DNA from 2 places in the Streptomyces sp. NBC_00670 genome. Region 1 is predicted to be linked to the other one. Evidence: riboswitches for the same ligand, from Rfam matches in the RefSeq annotation. Region 1 holds a riboswitch; the other holds the start of a gene.

Region 1 (7,649 bases):
TGACGCATGAGTTCGGGATCGAGCGGGCGGGGGAGGCGTTGGTGGTCGCGGGGGACCGGGGGAGTGGGAGTGGGAAGGTGATGTTGCGGCTCGGGGGTGGTGCGGGGGGTGTGGGGAGTGGGGTAGAGTAGATCTTGGAAGTGCCGCCGGGGTAACCGGGCGGTGAACTCCAGGCGTTGGTCGTCCAAGGAAAGACGCCCCGCTTCCTGCGGGGAGATGCAGGTGCAAGGCCTGCCCAGCGCTCGGTGAGGCCCATTCCGACGGTTGTCGGGGTGGGCCTCTTTTTGGTTTTCGCCCCCGCCGCCCCTACCCTCCCCCAAGCTCTCAACTTCGTTCGAGCAGGGGGGACCCCCATCCTCCCTTCAAGGGGCTCCGCCCCTTGGACCCCGGGAGTGCTTTGTCGGCTGACCGCCGGTGGGGGCTGGTCGCGCAGTTCCCCGCGCCCCTTACGGGCGCGCTTCTCGCGCCCCCGCGGCGGAGCCGCAGATGCAATACAGCCCCGCGCCCCTTACGGGGCGCTGGTTCGTGGCGGGTGGGGTTCTTGTACGCTGCGGGGGCCAGTCGTGCCGCACCATGGCCAGGGAATCCGGTGGGAATCCGGAGCTGACGCGCAGCGGTGAGGGGGACGGGCGGGGCATCTCTACGCCACTGGGAGTGGGAGGGTGCCGGCGGTACACCGCCGGTGTCGACCTCTCCTCGGGAAGGCGCCTCGTCCGGACGAACCCGAGTCCGAAGACCTGCTGGCACCTCCGCGCCCGTGCGCGGGGGAAGTCCACCGGCCAGGCTCCGCGTTCGAGCCCCGACAATCGAGGCGTTCCATGTTCCGTCGTGCCGCGCTGTTCGTCGCCCCTGTCCTTCTCGTCACCGCCTGCGCCGGCTCCGGCGTCCCAAGCGGCGGGGACACCGAGGGCGCCGTCACCCTCACCAACTGCGGGCACAAGGTGACCCTGAAGTCGCCGCCGCAGCGTGCCGTCTCCCTCAATCAGGGCACCACCGAGATCCTGCTCGCCCTCGGTCTCGCCGACCGCATGGCCGGGACCGCCACCTGGACCGACCCCGTGATGAAGGGACTGGAGAAGCAGAACGCCACCGTGCCGAGGCTGGCCGACAACAACCCCTCCTTCGAGAAGGTGCTGGACGCCGAACCCGACTTCGTCACCGCCTCGTTCGTCTCCACGCTCGGCAAGGGCGGCGTGGCCACCCGCGGCCAGTTCGAGGAACTCGGCGTGCCCACTTACGTCTCGCCCTCCGACTGCGCCGCCGGCAAGGACAACGACAGCGGCGGCGACGGCTCCCGCAGCACGCCGCTCACCCTCGACACCGTGTACGGGGAGATACGCGACCTGGCCCGTGCCTTCGGCGTCGACGCGCGGGGGGAGAAGCTCGTGGCGCGGCTGAAGAAGCGGGTCACGGACGCCACCGACGGGCTCGACGCCTCCGGTGTCTCCCTCATGTACTGGTTCGCCAACTCCCAGTCGCCCTATCTGGCCGGCTGCTGCGGCGCCCCCGGCGCCATCACCCGTGCCGTCGGCGCGGAGAACGTCTTCGACGACACGCACGACGAGTGGCCGCAGATCAACTGGGAGACCGTCGCCGACCGCGACCCGGACGTCCTGGTGATCGGCGATCTGACGCGCAAGTCGCAGACGGCGGAGTCCGCCAAGGCCAAGATCCGGTTCCTGGAGAGCAACCCCGCCACCCGCCATCTCACCGCCGTCCGCGAGAAGCGCTACGTCCTGCTCAGCGGGCAGGCGATGAACCCTTCCCTGCGCACCGTCGAGGGCATCGAGCAGGTCGCCGCGGGGCTGCGCGACTTCGGGCTCGCGAAGTGAGCGCGCGGGTCGCGCTGCTGACGGGTGGGGGGCTGCTGGCGCTGGCCGTGTCGGTCGCGCTCGCCGTGACCATCGGGCCCGCCGACATCTCGGCGGCGGACGTGTGGGCGTCGGTCGCCTCGCACGTCGGCCTGGGAGAGAGCGCGCTCGCGCCGCTGCGGGACGGCATCGTGTGGAACCTGCGGATGCCGCGCACGCTGCTGGCCGCGGTGTGCGGGGCGGGGCTCGCGCTGTGCGGGGCGGTGATGCAGTCGCTGCTGCGCAATCCGCTGGCCGACCCGTTCGTTCTCGGCGTCTCCTCCGGTGCCTCCACCGGGGCGGTCGCGGTGGTCGTCCTCGGGGTGGGCGGAGGAGCGGTGTCGCTGTCGGCGGGCGCGTTCGTCGGGGCGCTGCTGTCGTTCGCTCTGGTGCTGCTGCTCAGCCACAGCCTGGGCGGCAGCACGGACCGGGTGGTGCTCTCCGGGGTCGCCGCCATGCAGCTGTTCTCCGCACTGACCTCCTTCGTCGTGCTGACGTCGGCGGACGCCGAGACCACCCGGGGCGTGCTGTTCTGGCTGCTCGGCTCGCTGACCGGCGCGGGCTGGTCGGAGGTGCTGCTGTGCTCCGGCGTGCTCGGCGTCGTCCTGCTGGTCTGCCTCGGCCACGCCCGCACCCTGGACGCGTTCGCCTTCGGTGAGGAGGCCGCCGCGGGGCTCGGCGTACGGGTGGCGCGCGCCCGCCTCGTCCTGCTGTGCGCGACCGCGCTGCTCACCGCCGCCCTGGTGAGCTGCGCCGGGGCGATCGGCTTCGTCGGCCTGGTGCTGCCGCACGCCACCCGGGTGCTCACCGGCTCCGGGCACGCCCGACTGCTGCCCGTCACCGCGCTGGCGGGCGCCGTCTTCCTGGTGTGGGTCGACACCGCGGCCCGTACGGTGCTGGACCCGCAGGAGGTGCCGGTCGGCGTCGTCACCTCCCTCATCGGCGTCCCGGCCTTCGTGGCCGTGCTGTACCGGGACCGGAGGAAGGCATGAGCGGGCAGGCGGGGGAGTGTACGGAGGGACTGGCCGCCGAGCGGGCCACGCGCCGCACCGACGGCCGGCTCCTGGTCGACGGGGTCACGCTCACCCTGCGCCCCGCGGAGACCGTCGGCCTGCTCGGCCCCAACGGCTCCGGGAAGTCCACCCTGCTGCGGCTGCTCGCCGGGGTCCTGGCCCCGACCGCCGGTGTCGTCACCCTCGACGGGCGGGAGCTGTCCCGGGTCGGCCGCCGTGCCGTCGCCCGCCGGATCGCCACCGTCGAACAGCACGCGCACACCCAGACCGAGCTGACCGTCCGCGAGGTCGTCGCCCTGGGCCGCATCCCGCACCGCCGCGCCTGGACGACGCCCACGGACGCCGACGCCCGGGCCGTCACCGAGGCCCTGGAACGCACCGGACTGACCGGCCGGGCCGGCCAGTCCTGGCACACCCTGTCCGGCGGCGAACGCCAGCGCGCCCAGATCGCCCGGGCGCTGGCCCAGGAGCCGCGCGAGCTCCTGCTGGACGAGCCCACCAACCACCTCGACATCCAGCACCAGCTCGACCTGCTCGACCTCGTCGCCGGGCTGCCCGTCACCACGGTGATCGCCCTGCACGACCTCAACCTCGCCGCGATGTACTGCGACCGGCTGCTGGTCCTGGCGGAGGGGCGCGCGGTCGCGGAGGGGACCCCGGGAGAGGTGCTCACCCCCGCGCTCATCAAGCGGGTGTACGGGGTGCGTGCCGAGGTCCAGGAGGGGCCCGGGCATCCCGTCGTCCGCTTCCTGCGGCGGGCGGGCGGTGGCCGGGGTCAGCCCTGACCGGGGTGGGCGTGGCTGTGGGACACCTCGGGCGCGCAGGGGTCGTGCTTCTCGGCCCTGCGGTCCCGCAGCCAGTCGAGTACGGCCAGGACCAGCGCGCCCAGTATCGGCAGCAGGCCGGACCCGATGGCGACCGCGACGGCGGTGCGGTAGTGGTGGCCGGCGTGCCCCAGCACCATGTAGAACAGCCCGGGCAGGGCCGCCGTACCGACGGCTCCGCCCAGCCGCTGCCCGGTCTGCAGCGCGCCCCCGGCCGCGCCCGCCATCCGCACCGGCACGTCCCGCAGCGTCATGGTGATGTTGGGCGAGATGACGCAGCCACTGCCCAGCCCGCCGACGAGGAGCGCCGGGGCCGCCCACCACACCGCGGCCCCGCCGGACATCAACCGCAGCACGGCGACCGCCGTGCCCAGGCCCACCAGGACACCGACGAGCCCGCACACCGTCAGCAGCCGGCCGAGCCGTTCCACCAGCCGTCCGGACACCACCGCGCCGAGTGCCGAACCGAGGGCGAACGGGGTCACCGCGAGCCCGGAGCGCAGCGGCGAGTAGCCCTCGCCGTTCTGGAAGAACAGCGCGAACACCAGCCACACCCCGCTGAAGCCCACGAAGTACAGGGTGGCGATGGCCGCCCCCGCCGCGTACCCGCGGGTGGAGGTGACCAGCCGGGGATCCAGCAGCGGCTGCCCGTCACGGGCGCCGACCCGCCACTCCCAGCGGGCGAAGGCCACAAGGAGCGCCACGCCGACGAGGAACAGCCACCACAGCCGCCGTACGCCGCCGGACTCGGCCATCACCAGCGGCAGCATCACGGCCAGGACGCCCGCGCCGAGCAGCGCGATCCCGGGCAGGTCGAGCCGTTCGCGCCGGCCGGGCTTCACGTGGGGCAGCAGTCGCAGGCCGAGTACGAGCGCGAGGGCGCCGACGGGCACGTTGAGGTAGAACAGCCAGCGCCAGCCCTCCTCCCCGCCGGCCAGGGTGAGGACCAGCCCGCCGACCACGGGGCCGACCGCGCTGGAGATGCCGACGGTCGCCCCGAACAGACCGAACGCCCGGCCGCGTTCGGCGCCCCGGAACAGCTGCTGGATGAGCGCCGAGTTCTGCGGCGCCAGACAGCCGGCGGCGGCGCCCTGCGCCAGCCGGGCCACGACCAGCAGCGTCACGTCGGGTGCCGCGCCCGCCGCCGCGCTGCACAGCACGAAGGCGGTGAGGGCCAGCAGGAAGATGCGGCGCCTGCCGAGGGCGTCCCCGAGCCGGCCCGCGGCGACCAGGACCAGGGCGAACGTCAGCGCGTAACCGGAGACCACCCACTGGATGGCCGGGGCCGAGGTGTGCAGCTCGCGCTGCATGGAGGGCAGGGCGACGGCGACGATGGTGACGTCCAGCAGGCTCATGAAGCCGGCCACCAGGGTCACCGACAGGGCCTTCCACCGCCTGGGGTCGGCCCCCTCGGCCGTGTCCGCGGGGTGCCCGCCCCGTTCCTCCGCCTGCGCGCGCACGCCCACCCGAGCTCCCTTTCGCCGTCGCGGCACCGGCCGCGGGGTGTCCGTACCCCGCGGCCGGTGGGCCGCGCTCCACATTCCGCGACGGGTATCCCGTGACCACGGCTTACACTCCGGTCCACCGCGGTCACGGGGAAGGGCGGGCGGTCAGCCGACCTCGGCGTGCTCCTCGGAGCGGGCCTCCTCGGCGGGCTGCCCGTCCGCCGCGCGGGCCCTGCGGCCGGGCAGCACCGCGAGGACGATCAGCGCACCGGCGGCCATGATGATCCCGCCGATCAGGCTGGTGTGCGCCACGCCGTGGGCGAAGGCCTCGTGCACGGCGTCGACCAGGGCCCGGGCCTGCTGGGGTCCGCCGCTCGGGTTCTTGGCCACCTGTCCGGCGACCGCGAGCCCGCCGCCCACCGACTCCCCGGCGGCGTCCAGCGCGGCGGCCGGCAGCCGCCCGCCGATCAACTCGCCCAGCCGGTCCTGGTACGCCGTGCCGAGGAGCGAGCCGAGGACGGCGATGCCGAGCGCGCCGCCCAGCTCCAGCGAGGTGTCGTTGGCGCCGCCGCCCACGCCCAGCTCCGACTCCGGGAAGGAGCCCATGATCGTGTCGGTGGCGGGGGAGACGCTCAGGCCGATGGCGAAGCCGAGCAGCAGCAGCGACGGCACGAAGTCGGCGTAGGTGGCGTCCGCGCCGATCGTGGTGAGCAGGAAGACGCTCACCGTGCCGATGACCATCCCGGGCACCACCATCGCCTTCACCCCGAGCCTCGGGGTGAGCCGGCCGGTCACGGCGGCGCCGACGAACACCGCGCCGGCCAGCGGCAGCAGCCGGACGCCGGTCTCCAGGGGACCGTAGCCGAGGACGAACTGCAGGAACTGCGTGAGGTAGTAGATCGAGCCGTAGGCGCCGAAGAAGAAGAACAGCACCGCGATCATAGAGCCCGCGAAGGGGCGCCGGGTGAACCGGCGGACGTCCAGCATGGGGTGCGGGTGCCGCAGCTCCCACAGGGCGAAGACGACGAGACCCACGCCCGCGACCACGGCCGCCGTGACCGGCCCCGCGCCCCAGCCGAAGTGCGGGCCCTCGATGATGGCGTACACCAGGGCGCCGACGGAGACGATGGACAGCAGACCGCCCACGTAGTCGATCCGGCCCATGTCCCGGGCCCGGGACGGCGGGACGAGGACGAGCGCGCCGAGCACGGCGACGACGGCTATGGGCACGTTGACCAGGAACGTCGAGCCCCAGGCGTGACTCTCCAGGAGCCGTCCCGCGACCAGCGGGCCGACCGCGATGGCCAGCCCCGAGGTGGCGGTCCAGGCGGTGATCGCCCGGGCCCGCTCCCCCTTGGGGAAGACCGCGACCAGCAGCGAGAGCGTGGCCGGCATGACCACGGCCGCGCCCACGCCCATGACCGCGCGGGCGGCGATGACCAGCCCGGTGTCGTGCACCAGGCTGCCCATCACCGAGCCGCCCGCGAAGATCAGCAGCCCGGTGACGAGCGCGCCCCGGCGGCTGTACTTGTCGCCGATCGCGCCGAGCACCAGCATCAGCGCGGCGTACGGGACGGTGTAGCCGTCGATGACCCATTGCAGGTCGCTGCTGCTGAGGTGCAGATCGGCGGTCATGTCCGGGGCGGCGACGATCAACGACGTGTTGGCCATGACCACGAGCAGCAGGCTCAGACACAGCACGAGCAGTGCCCACCAGCGCCGTGGGTAGGGGCCGGTCATCTTCTCCACCGGTGTGTTCGCCATGAGCGGCATCGAGGGCTCCAGAAGCAGAGTGAGCGTCGGACAGTAAGTTGCCCATCGATGTGCAGATTAGTTTGTTGCCCACGAGTGTGCAAATAGAGCCGGTCTCGGCGGGTATCGGGTGCGAGAGCCCCGTAAACACCCGACCGGCCGCCCCCGTGACGGGGACGGCCGGTCCGGAAAGCGATCGGGCGGTCAGGCGCCGACGTACGCCGCGAGGTGCTCGCCGGTGACGGTGGAGCGGGCCGCGACCAGGTCGGCCGGGGTGCCCTCGAAGACGATCCGGCCGCCGTCGTGACCGGCCCCGGGACCCAGGTCGATGATCCAGTCGGCGTGCGCCATCACCGCCTGGTGGTGCTCCACGACGATCACCGACTTGCCCGAGTCGACCAGCCGGTCCAGCAGACCCAGCAGCTGCTCGACGTCGGCGAGGTGCAGGCCGGCGGTCGGCTCGTCCAGGACGTACACACCGCCCTTGTCGCCCATGTGCGTGGCCAGCTTCAGCCGCTGCCGCTCGCCGCCGGACAGCGTGGTCAGCGGCTGGCCCAGGGTGAGGTAGCCGAGCCCGACGTCGGACAGCCGCTGAAGGATCCGGTGCGCCGCCGGGGTGCGCGCCTCGCCCGCCGCGAAGAACTCCAGCGCCTCGGACACCGGCAGCGCCAGCACCTCGCTGATGTCCCGGCCGCCGAGCCGGTACTCCAGCACCGACGCGTCGAACCGCTTCCCGTCGCACTCCTCGCAGGTGGTCGCCACACC
Region 2 (7,649 bases), 5.4 Mb from region 1:
GCGCCCGGCGGGGGACGGCCGTCCTGACGCCGGTCGCCTGCGCCGCGACCGTCGCGGCCCCCTACCTGCTCATGATCGGATACGCCGCGCCGCGCTTCCTGCTCCCGGCGTACGCGCTGCTCGCGCTGCCGGTCGCGGTGGCGGTGCTGCGGCTGGTGAGCGCGGGGTCCGGGGGGTGGCGTACGGGGGTTGCGCGGGCGCTGGTCGTGGCGGGGCTTCTGGGGCACCTGGCGGTGCAGCTCGCGGTGCTCGACTCGGTGGTGGAGCGGTCGGCGGCGGGGCGGCGGGGGTGGGCGCGTACGGCGGCCGCGCTGCACGGGCTCGGCGTGCGGGCGCCGTGTCTGCTGACGGGGCGTGAGGCGATTCCCGTCGCGTACTACGCGGGGTGTGCGTCGGCGCAGGTCGGCGGGCACAACGAGAACAGTACGGCGGGGGAGATCGTGGCGGCGGCTGCGCGGATGCCGGTGGCGGCGCTCACGGCGCCGGGCGCCCCTCCGCCGGGGTTCGCCCACGGGTGGGCGGTTCATCGGTACGAGGGTGTGTGGGTGTGGGTGGCGCGGGGGTGAGTGCGGGGAGGGTTTCCGCCCCTTCGACCCCGGCACGGGGCTTCGCCCCGTTTCGCGCAGTTCCCCGCGCCCCTTGAAAGCAGGGGGCGCCCCCCGCTTTCAAGGGGCGCGGGGAACTGCGCGACAAGCCACGACGCAGCCGCACCCGCCGAACAAACCCCATCCCCCCGAGCTCTATCGCGCCCCCGAGCTCTATCGCGCCCCCGAGCTCTATCGCGCCCCCGAGCTCTATCGCGCCCCCGAGCTCTACCGCGCCCCCGAGCTCTTCCGCGCCCCCGTCACGCCGGATACGCGTGCGTCTGCGTCGCCTTCACCGTCGCCCAGACCGTCGCGCCGGGCCGCAGGTCCAGTTGGGCCGCGGAGACCGTCGTGAGGTCGGCCAGGACGGGGAGGTCGCCGGTCAGGTCCGCGCGGATCTGGTCGGCGTGGGTCTCCAGGCCCGCCACCTCGCACCGCCACAGGTTCCGCGCACTCGCCCCCACCGGGCGTTCGCTGTGCAGCGTGACCGCGCTCGGCGGGAACGCCACGAACGCCGGGCCGGACAGCTCCTCCGTCGTCGTGATCGACGGCCCCCCGTCGAGCAGCCGTACGGTGTGGCCCTCGGCCTCGCCCCGGTACAGGTTCAGTCCGACCAGCCGCGCGATGTAGTCCGTACGGGGATGCCGGGCGATGTCCGCCGGCAGGCCCTCCTGGACCACATGGCCGCCCTCCACCACCACCAGCCGGTCGGCGAGCACCATCGCGTCCAGCGGATCGTGCGTCACGAGCACCGCGACCGCCTCGAACTCGGCCAGCCGGCGCCGCAGTTCGGCCCGTACCTCCAGCCGGGTCCGGGCGTCCAGCGCGGCCAGCGGCTCGTCGAGGAGGAGCAGCCGGGGCCGGGTCGCCAGCGCCCGGGCGAGCGCGACCCGCTGTGCCTGGCCGCCGGAGAGCCGGCGCGGCTTGGCGCCCGCGTGCTCGGCCAGCCCCAGCCGCGCCAGCCACTCGGCGGCCTGCGCCCGCGCCTCCGCCTTGGACGCGCCCCGGCAGCGCGGCCCGAACGCCACGTTGTCCAGCGCGGTCAGATGCGGGAAGAGGAGATAGTCCTGGAAGACGACGCCGACGGGGCGGGCCTCGGGCGGCGTACGGTCCAGCGGCACCCCGTCCAGCCGCAGCCGGCCACCGCTGCCACCGTCACCGTCGTCGGACAGGGGGACCAGGCCCGCCAGCGCCCGCAGTGCCGTCGTCTTGCCCGCGCCGTTCGGGCCGAGCAGCGCGACCACCTCGCCGGGCGCGGCGGTCAGCGTGACGTCGAGACGGAAGGAGCCGCGGGAGACGAGCAGCCGCGCGTCGAGACCCTCGTCGGTCCGTGCCGCCTCCACCGGTTCGCCCACCGTCCTCATGACGCCGTCAGCCAGCGGTCGCGCAGCCCGGCCAGCACCGCGATCGACACCGCGAGCAGCACCAGGCTGAGCGCGATCGCCGCCGCCGGGTCGTTCTGGAGCGCCAGGTACACCGCGAGCGGCATCGTCTGCGTACGGCCGGGGAAGTTGCCGGCGAAGGTGATCGTCGCCCCGAACTCGCCCAGCGCCCGCGCCCACGCCAGCACCGCGCCCGCCAGCACGCCGGGCGCGATCAGCGGCAGCGTGACCCGGCGGAAGGCGGTGAACCGGGACGCCCCCAGCGTGGCGGCCGCCTCCTCGTAGCGCGGGTCGGCCGCCCGCAGCGTGCCCTCCACGCTGATCACCAGGAACGGCATCGCCACGAACGCCTCCGCCAGCACCACGCCCGTCGTCGTGAACGGCAGCGTGACCCCGAACCACTCGTCCAGCCACTGCCCGACCACCCCGTTGCGGCCGAGTGCCAGCAGCAGTGCCACACCGCCCACCACAGGCGGCAGTACCAGCGGCAGCGTCACCAGCGCCCGCAGCAGGCCGCGCCCGGGGAACTCGGTACGGGCCAGCAGCCAGGCCAGCGGCACGCCGAGGACGAGACTGACGGCGGTCGCGGCCGTCGCGCTCAGCAGCGAGAGCCGCAGCGCCTGCCAGACCTGCGCGCTGGTGAGCTGGTCCGGGAGATCGCGCCACGGGGCCCGGAGCAGCAGCGCGAGCAGCGGCAGCAGGAGAAAAAGGAGGCCCACCAGGGCAGGGAGCAGCAGCGGCAGCGGGGCGCCGGTGCGACGGCCGCCCGGCAGCGGGACGCGGGTGCGTCGGCCGCCCGGCAGCGGGGCGCCCGTGCGACGGCCGCCCCGGACCGGCCGCGCACGTCGAAGCCCGCCCGTCACGGTGAGAGGAACCCGGACGCGCTCATCACCTTCTGGCCCTCCGCCGACTTCACCAGGGCGATGAACGCCTTCGCCCCGGCCGCGTTCTCCGCGTTCTTCAGCTGGACGATCGGATAGTCGTTGACGGCCTTGGCCGACTCGGGGAACTCCACGCCCTCCACCTTGTCACCCGCCGCCTTCACATCGGTGCGGTAGACGACGGCCGCGTCGGCCTCCTTCAGCTCCACCTTCGTCAGCGCGCTCTTGACGTCCTGCTCGTACGAGACGGGGGTGAGCTTCAGGCCGCTCGCCTCCAGCGCGGTCTGCGCGGCCGCGCCGCACGGCACGGTCTTGGCGCACAGGACGACCTTGAGCCCCGACTTCGTCAGGTCCTTCAGGGAGGAGATCTTGTCGGGGTTGCCGGGCAGGGCGGCGATCTCCAGACGGTTGCGCACGAAGGTCGACGGCGTACCGGCCGCGTCCTTGGCGTCCGTCACTGTCTTCATCGTCTTCGGGCTGGCGGAGGCGAACACGTCGGCGGGGGCGCCGCCGGTGATCCCGGCGGCGAGGCTGTCACTGCCGCCGAAGTTGAAGGTGACCTTCGTGCCCGGGTACCGCTTCTCGAACGTCTTCCCCAGCGCGGTGAAGCTCTCCTGGAGGGAGGCCGCCGCGAACACGGTCACCGTCCCGGAGACCTTCGCCGAGTCATCGGAACCGGAACCGGAACCGGAATCGGAATCGGACGAACAGGCACCGGCCGCCACCAGCACGGCGGCGACACCGACCCCGGCGAACACCCGCCGACGAGCACGGCGGGACATACGGGTCATCACTGAAGGTCTCCCTCTGCCTGGGCGTCACACCTCATGGCCACCCTGATCATATTCTCGCAGATACGAGGCAGAGGGCACCAGATCGCCAGCAGAAGCAACGGTGTCTAGCGAATCAACCTGGCACGTGCGTTACATCAGGGGCGCGGGGAACTGCGCGAAACGGGGCGGAGCCCCGTGCCCCCTCACCCGCCGTCGGCCGCCCGCGGCCGCCCCCACCGCTGCTCGACCCGAGCCAGCCGCCAGTACCCGATGGCCAACGCCCACACCACCACGAACAGCCCGGCAATCACGTACCCGACGTTGTCGAGATCCAGCCCCGCGATCCACCCCGTCACGGAGTCCGTCAGATCCAGCTTCTCGTGCAGCACGCCAACGAGCTCGATCGTCCCGATCACGAACGCGACGGCGATCGACAACCCCGTGATCGTCAGGTTGTAGAACACCTTGCGCACCGGGTTGGAGAACGCCCACTGGTAGGCGAAGTTCATGAACGTCCCGTCCAGCGTGTCGAACAGGCTCATCCCGGCGGCGAACAGCAACGGCAGGCACAGGATCGCGTACCACGGCAGCCCCGCGGCCGCACCACTGCCCGCCATCACCATCAGCGTCACCTCGGTCGCGGTGTCGAAGCCGAGCCCGAAGAGGAAGCCGAGTGGGAACATCTGCCCCGGACGGCTGATGGAGCGGGTGAGCCGGCCCAGGATCCGGTTCATGAACCCCCGCGAGTCCAGATGCGCCTCCAGCGCCTCCTCGTCGTACGTGCCGGCCCGCATCGCCCGGAACACCCGCAGGATGCCGAGCAGCGCCACCAGGTTCAGGGCGGCGATCAGATACAGGAAGCCGCCGGAGACGGTGGTGCCGACCACGCCCAGCACCTGGTGCGTGCGCGAGCCGTCGTCCAGCAGCGTGCCGGCGAGCGCGGCGCCGCCCGCCACCAGCGCGGCCATGGCGACCACCACGCCGGAGTGCCCGAGCGCGAACCAGAACCCGACCGACACCGGACGCTTGCCGTCGGCCATGAGCTTGCGGGTGGTGTTGTCGATGGCCGCGATGTGGTCGGCGTCGAAGGCGTGCCGCATGCCGAGCGTGTAGGCGGTGATGCCGAGCCCGATGCCGAAGGCCTTGGAGCCGACCTCGTAGTGCTCGGGCACCACCAGCAGGAACAGCACCCCGAACGCCACCACGTGCAGGGCCAGGATCACCGCCAGCAGTCCGGCGGTACGGACGGTGTCCTCACGCCGCCAGCGGAAGGAGACGGTGGGGACGGCGGCCGCGTCGGCCGCGGGGGTCGCGGGGTCTGTGGGGGCCGCGGGGGTCGCGGACGATCGCCCGGAAGGGCGCGCGGGCAGGGCCATTTCGCATCACGCTCCAGCACCTCGTGGATCACTTCGTGAGATGCCGTGGCCGGTCTCCTGGCTGACGGGTCGACGCGCCCGCCCCAACCTTCCCGGCCGTGCGTGCGCACGACCAGTGGCGCCACCCGAGGGCGGCACGGGACGGGAACTCCCCGATCACAGTGGCGAGGGCCGCTCCGGACTCGACCCCCCGAAAGGGGCCTGCACCGGTCTTCCCGAGCACCACGGCCCGGCCACCATAGGGGGCGCCCGCCGACACCTGCAAGACTGCATATCTGCGCAGGTGTTGCAGGTGGGACAGATCACGCAGAGCAGGTGTGGCAGGTGGCACAGATCACGCGGACGCCGCGGAGCACGCGAGGACGATCCGAAAGCCCCGGAACCGGCCACCGTCCGCCGTCCGCCTGGAACAATGCCCGCATGCATCTCGTCCCCGCCGACCGTGCCGACCGGCGCACCATCGACGGCCACCGGGTGTGCGAGGCCATCGCCGCCATCGGTGAGCCGGAGGCCGTACGCGCCTGGGCCGACCGCTTCTCCCTGCTCGCCGACCCCGGCCGGCTCTCCCTCCTGCTGGCCCTCGACCGGACGGGACCGCTCGCCGTCTCCGACCTCGCCATCGCCACGGGCATGAACGACCCGGCGGTCTCGCAGGCGCTGCGGCTGCTGCGGACGGCGGAGGTGGTGGCGGGGGAGCGGCAGGGGCGGATCGTGCGGTACCGGGTGATCGACCCGGTGATGCTGGACCTTCTGAAACTGGTCAGAACCACCTGAACCGCATCGGATCGGCAGACCGGCCGCGATGCCGGGGGCGTCGCGGACCGTGTCGCGTTCGGCCGATCGGGTGACGATGCGTAAGAATTGGCCCGTGCAGATGACCAGTGCGAGCCGACGGGGAGGGCCGGTGAACAGCCACGATGTCACCGACGAACAGTGGGAAGGGCTCGCCCAGGTCGTGCCGCTGCGTGGCCGGGACGCCTGGCCGTCGGCGGTGGACCACCGTTCCTACGACCACCGGGCCTACGCCGAGGCCGAGACGGAGGCCAGGCGCCGGTTCGTCGTCCTGCGGGTCAACGTCTTCGCCGACGCCCGCGACGTCGCCGAGACGCTGATGGCCGGCGTCCCGGTCCTCCTCGATCTCACCAACGCGGAGACGGAGGTCGCCAAGCGCGTCCTCGACTTCAGCACGGGAGTCGTCTTCGGCCTGGCCAGCGGCATGCACCGGGTCGACAAGAACGTCTTCCTCCTCACCCCACCGGACACGGAGGTCACCCCGCCCCAGTAGGGGCGCGGGGCGCGGGGCGCCGTGGTTCCGAACGGCTCCGCGCCCGGGTCAGCCCAGTGCCGCGTCCCAGCGGGTGGGCTCCTCCTCCGTCAGTGCCAGACGGCGGAGCATCTCCTGGACACGGTCCCGGGACTCGTCCGCCGCGTCGATCGCTTCCATGCACTGCCAGTACGCCCCTTCCTCTCCCGCCGTGCTCGCGAGGGCGACCAGTGACATGGCCACCTCCACGAGCAGCGAGCCCAGTTCCAGCAATGCCTTGCGCGCGTCGCCCAGTTCGGTGAGGTGCGCGGCGCGCAGATCGGCGACGAGGGGTGGCGGGGCGTCCAGGACCCCGCACCCTCTGCCCGCCAGTTCCGTCAGCCCCAGCGCCTCGCCGCGGAGCTGCGGGGGGCCGGACACCGCGAGCCGGCTGCCGATCGCCTGCGCCAGGGCGTAGGCCTGCCACGCCTCCGCCGTGATCCGTAAGGCGTCCTCGCTGTCCGTCAGGGCACGCCTGCTCTCCACGATGAGCCGCACCGCGTCCATGCGCTGCCCCCGTTCCCTCCGGCGCGCTCGCCACGCGCCCACCCGACTCCCTTGTTCATTACCCAGAGTGAAGGTCATCCAGTCGAAAAGCCAGAGGTCGTCCGAAATCTGTGGACAGAGGGCCGATGGTGGACAACATCATCACTACATGGAGTGACGAAGGAGGGTGGGGTTCACGCCTCGGGGGCGGGCTCCGGGGCAGTCCCCGGTTCGGGCACCGGGGCGGGTGCGGGGAAGCGGATCTCGTTGCGGTCGATCTTCTCGTCCAGCGCCGTCAGCAGGTCGACGTCCAGCCGCTCGCAGAGCTGGAGCAGATACGCCAGCACGTCAGCGACCTCGTCCCGGACCCGGAACGCGGTCTCGGGGTCCGTCATCACCCGTTCCGACTGCTCCGGTGTCAGCCACTGGAAGATCTCCAGCAGTTCGGACGCCTCCACGCTCAGCGCGGCCGCCAGGTTCTTCGGGGTGTGGTGCGGCCACCAGCCGCGCGCGGCCGCGAAGTCCACGAGCCGGCGTTGCAAATGGGCCAGATCCGGCGGGTGTTGGTCATGGGGCTGTTCCTCATGCGGGTGTTCGTTCACGCGCCCAGGTGTAGCACCGTCACGCCCTCCACCCCGGCCACCCGCGAGGCGTCGGCGACCGCGCCGATCAGCCGGATGTGCCCGCGGTCGCACATCCGCACCGCCAGCCGCAGCAGTTCCCGCAGCTGGTGCGGGTCCAGGGAGCGGTCGAGGCCGTCCGCCAGCACGGTGAGCGTCTGCAATGCCGCCGGGACCTCCCCCACGGGGTCCACCTCCAGGACTCCGGGCCCGGTGAGCAGTACCAGGGCGAGGGCGAGATGGC

Evidence for each region. A riboswitch is a leader RNA that binds a small molecule or an ion and turns the genes downstream of it on or off. The one in region 1 is predicted to bind cobalamin.
Region 2: another riboswitch for cobalamin. It lies ahead of OIE12_RS25585 (HoxN/HupN/NixA family nickel/cobalt transporter); the one in region 1 lies ahead of OIE12_RS01715 (ABC transporter substrate-binding protein).

What each region holds. Positions count from the first base shown of each region.
Region 1 is NZ_CP109017.1:407,240-414,888, reverse strand. Features, by position in the region: gene OIE12_RS01720 (L-idonate 5-dehydrogenase) at 1-131, shown strand, start outside; cobalamin riboswitch at 542-759, shown strand; gene OIE12_RS01715 (ABC transporter substrate-binding protein) at 819-1,832, shown strand; gene OIE12_RS01710 (FecCD family ABC transporter permease) at 1,829-2,842, shown strand; gene OIE12_RS01705 (ABC transporter ATP-binding protein) at 2,839-3,648, shown strand; gene OIE12_RS01700 (MFS transporter) at 3,639-5,153, opposite strand; gene OIE12_RS01695 (MFS transporter) at 5,298-6,905, opposite strand; gene OIE12_RS01690 (ATP-binding cassette domain-containing protein) at 7,089-7,649, opposite strand, start outside.
Region 2 is NZ_CP109017.1:5,762,330-5,769,978, forward strand. Features, by position in the region: gene OIE12_RS25565 (hypothetical protein) at 1-566, shown strand, start outside; gene OIE12_RS25570 (ABC transporter ATP-binding protein) at 845-1,948, opposite strand; gene modB (molybdate ABC transporter permease subunit) at 1,945-2,769, opposite strand; gene modA (molybdate ABC transporter substrate-binding protein) at 2,826-3,638, opposite strand; gene OIE12_RS25585 (HoxN/HupN/NixA family nickel/cobalt transporter) at 3,824-4,996, opposite strand; cobalamin riboswitch at 5,027-5,238, opposite strand; gene OIE12_RS25590 (ArsR/SmtB family transcription factor) at 5,417-5,770, shown strand; gene OIE12_RS25595 (cell division protein SepF) at 5,871-6,281, shown strand; gene OIE12_RS25600 (DUF6099 family protein) at 6,330-6,806, opposite strand; gene OIE12_RS25605 (nucleotide pyrophosphohydrolase) at 6,980-7,387, opposite strand; gene OIE12_RS25610 (ATP-binding protein) at 7,384-7,649, opposite strand, start outside.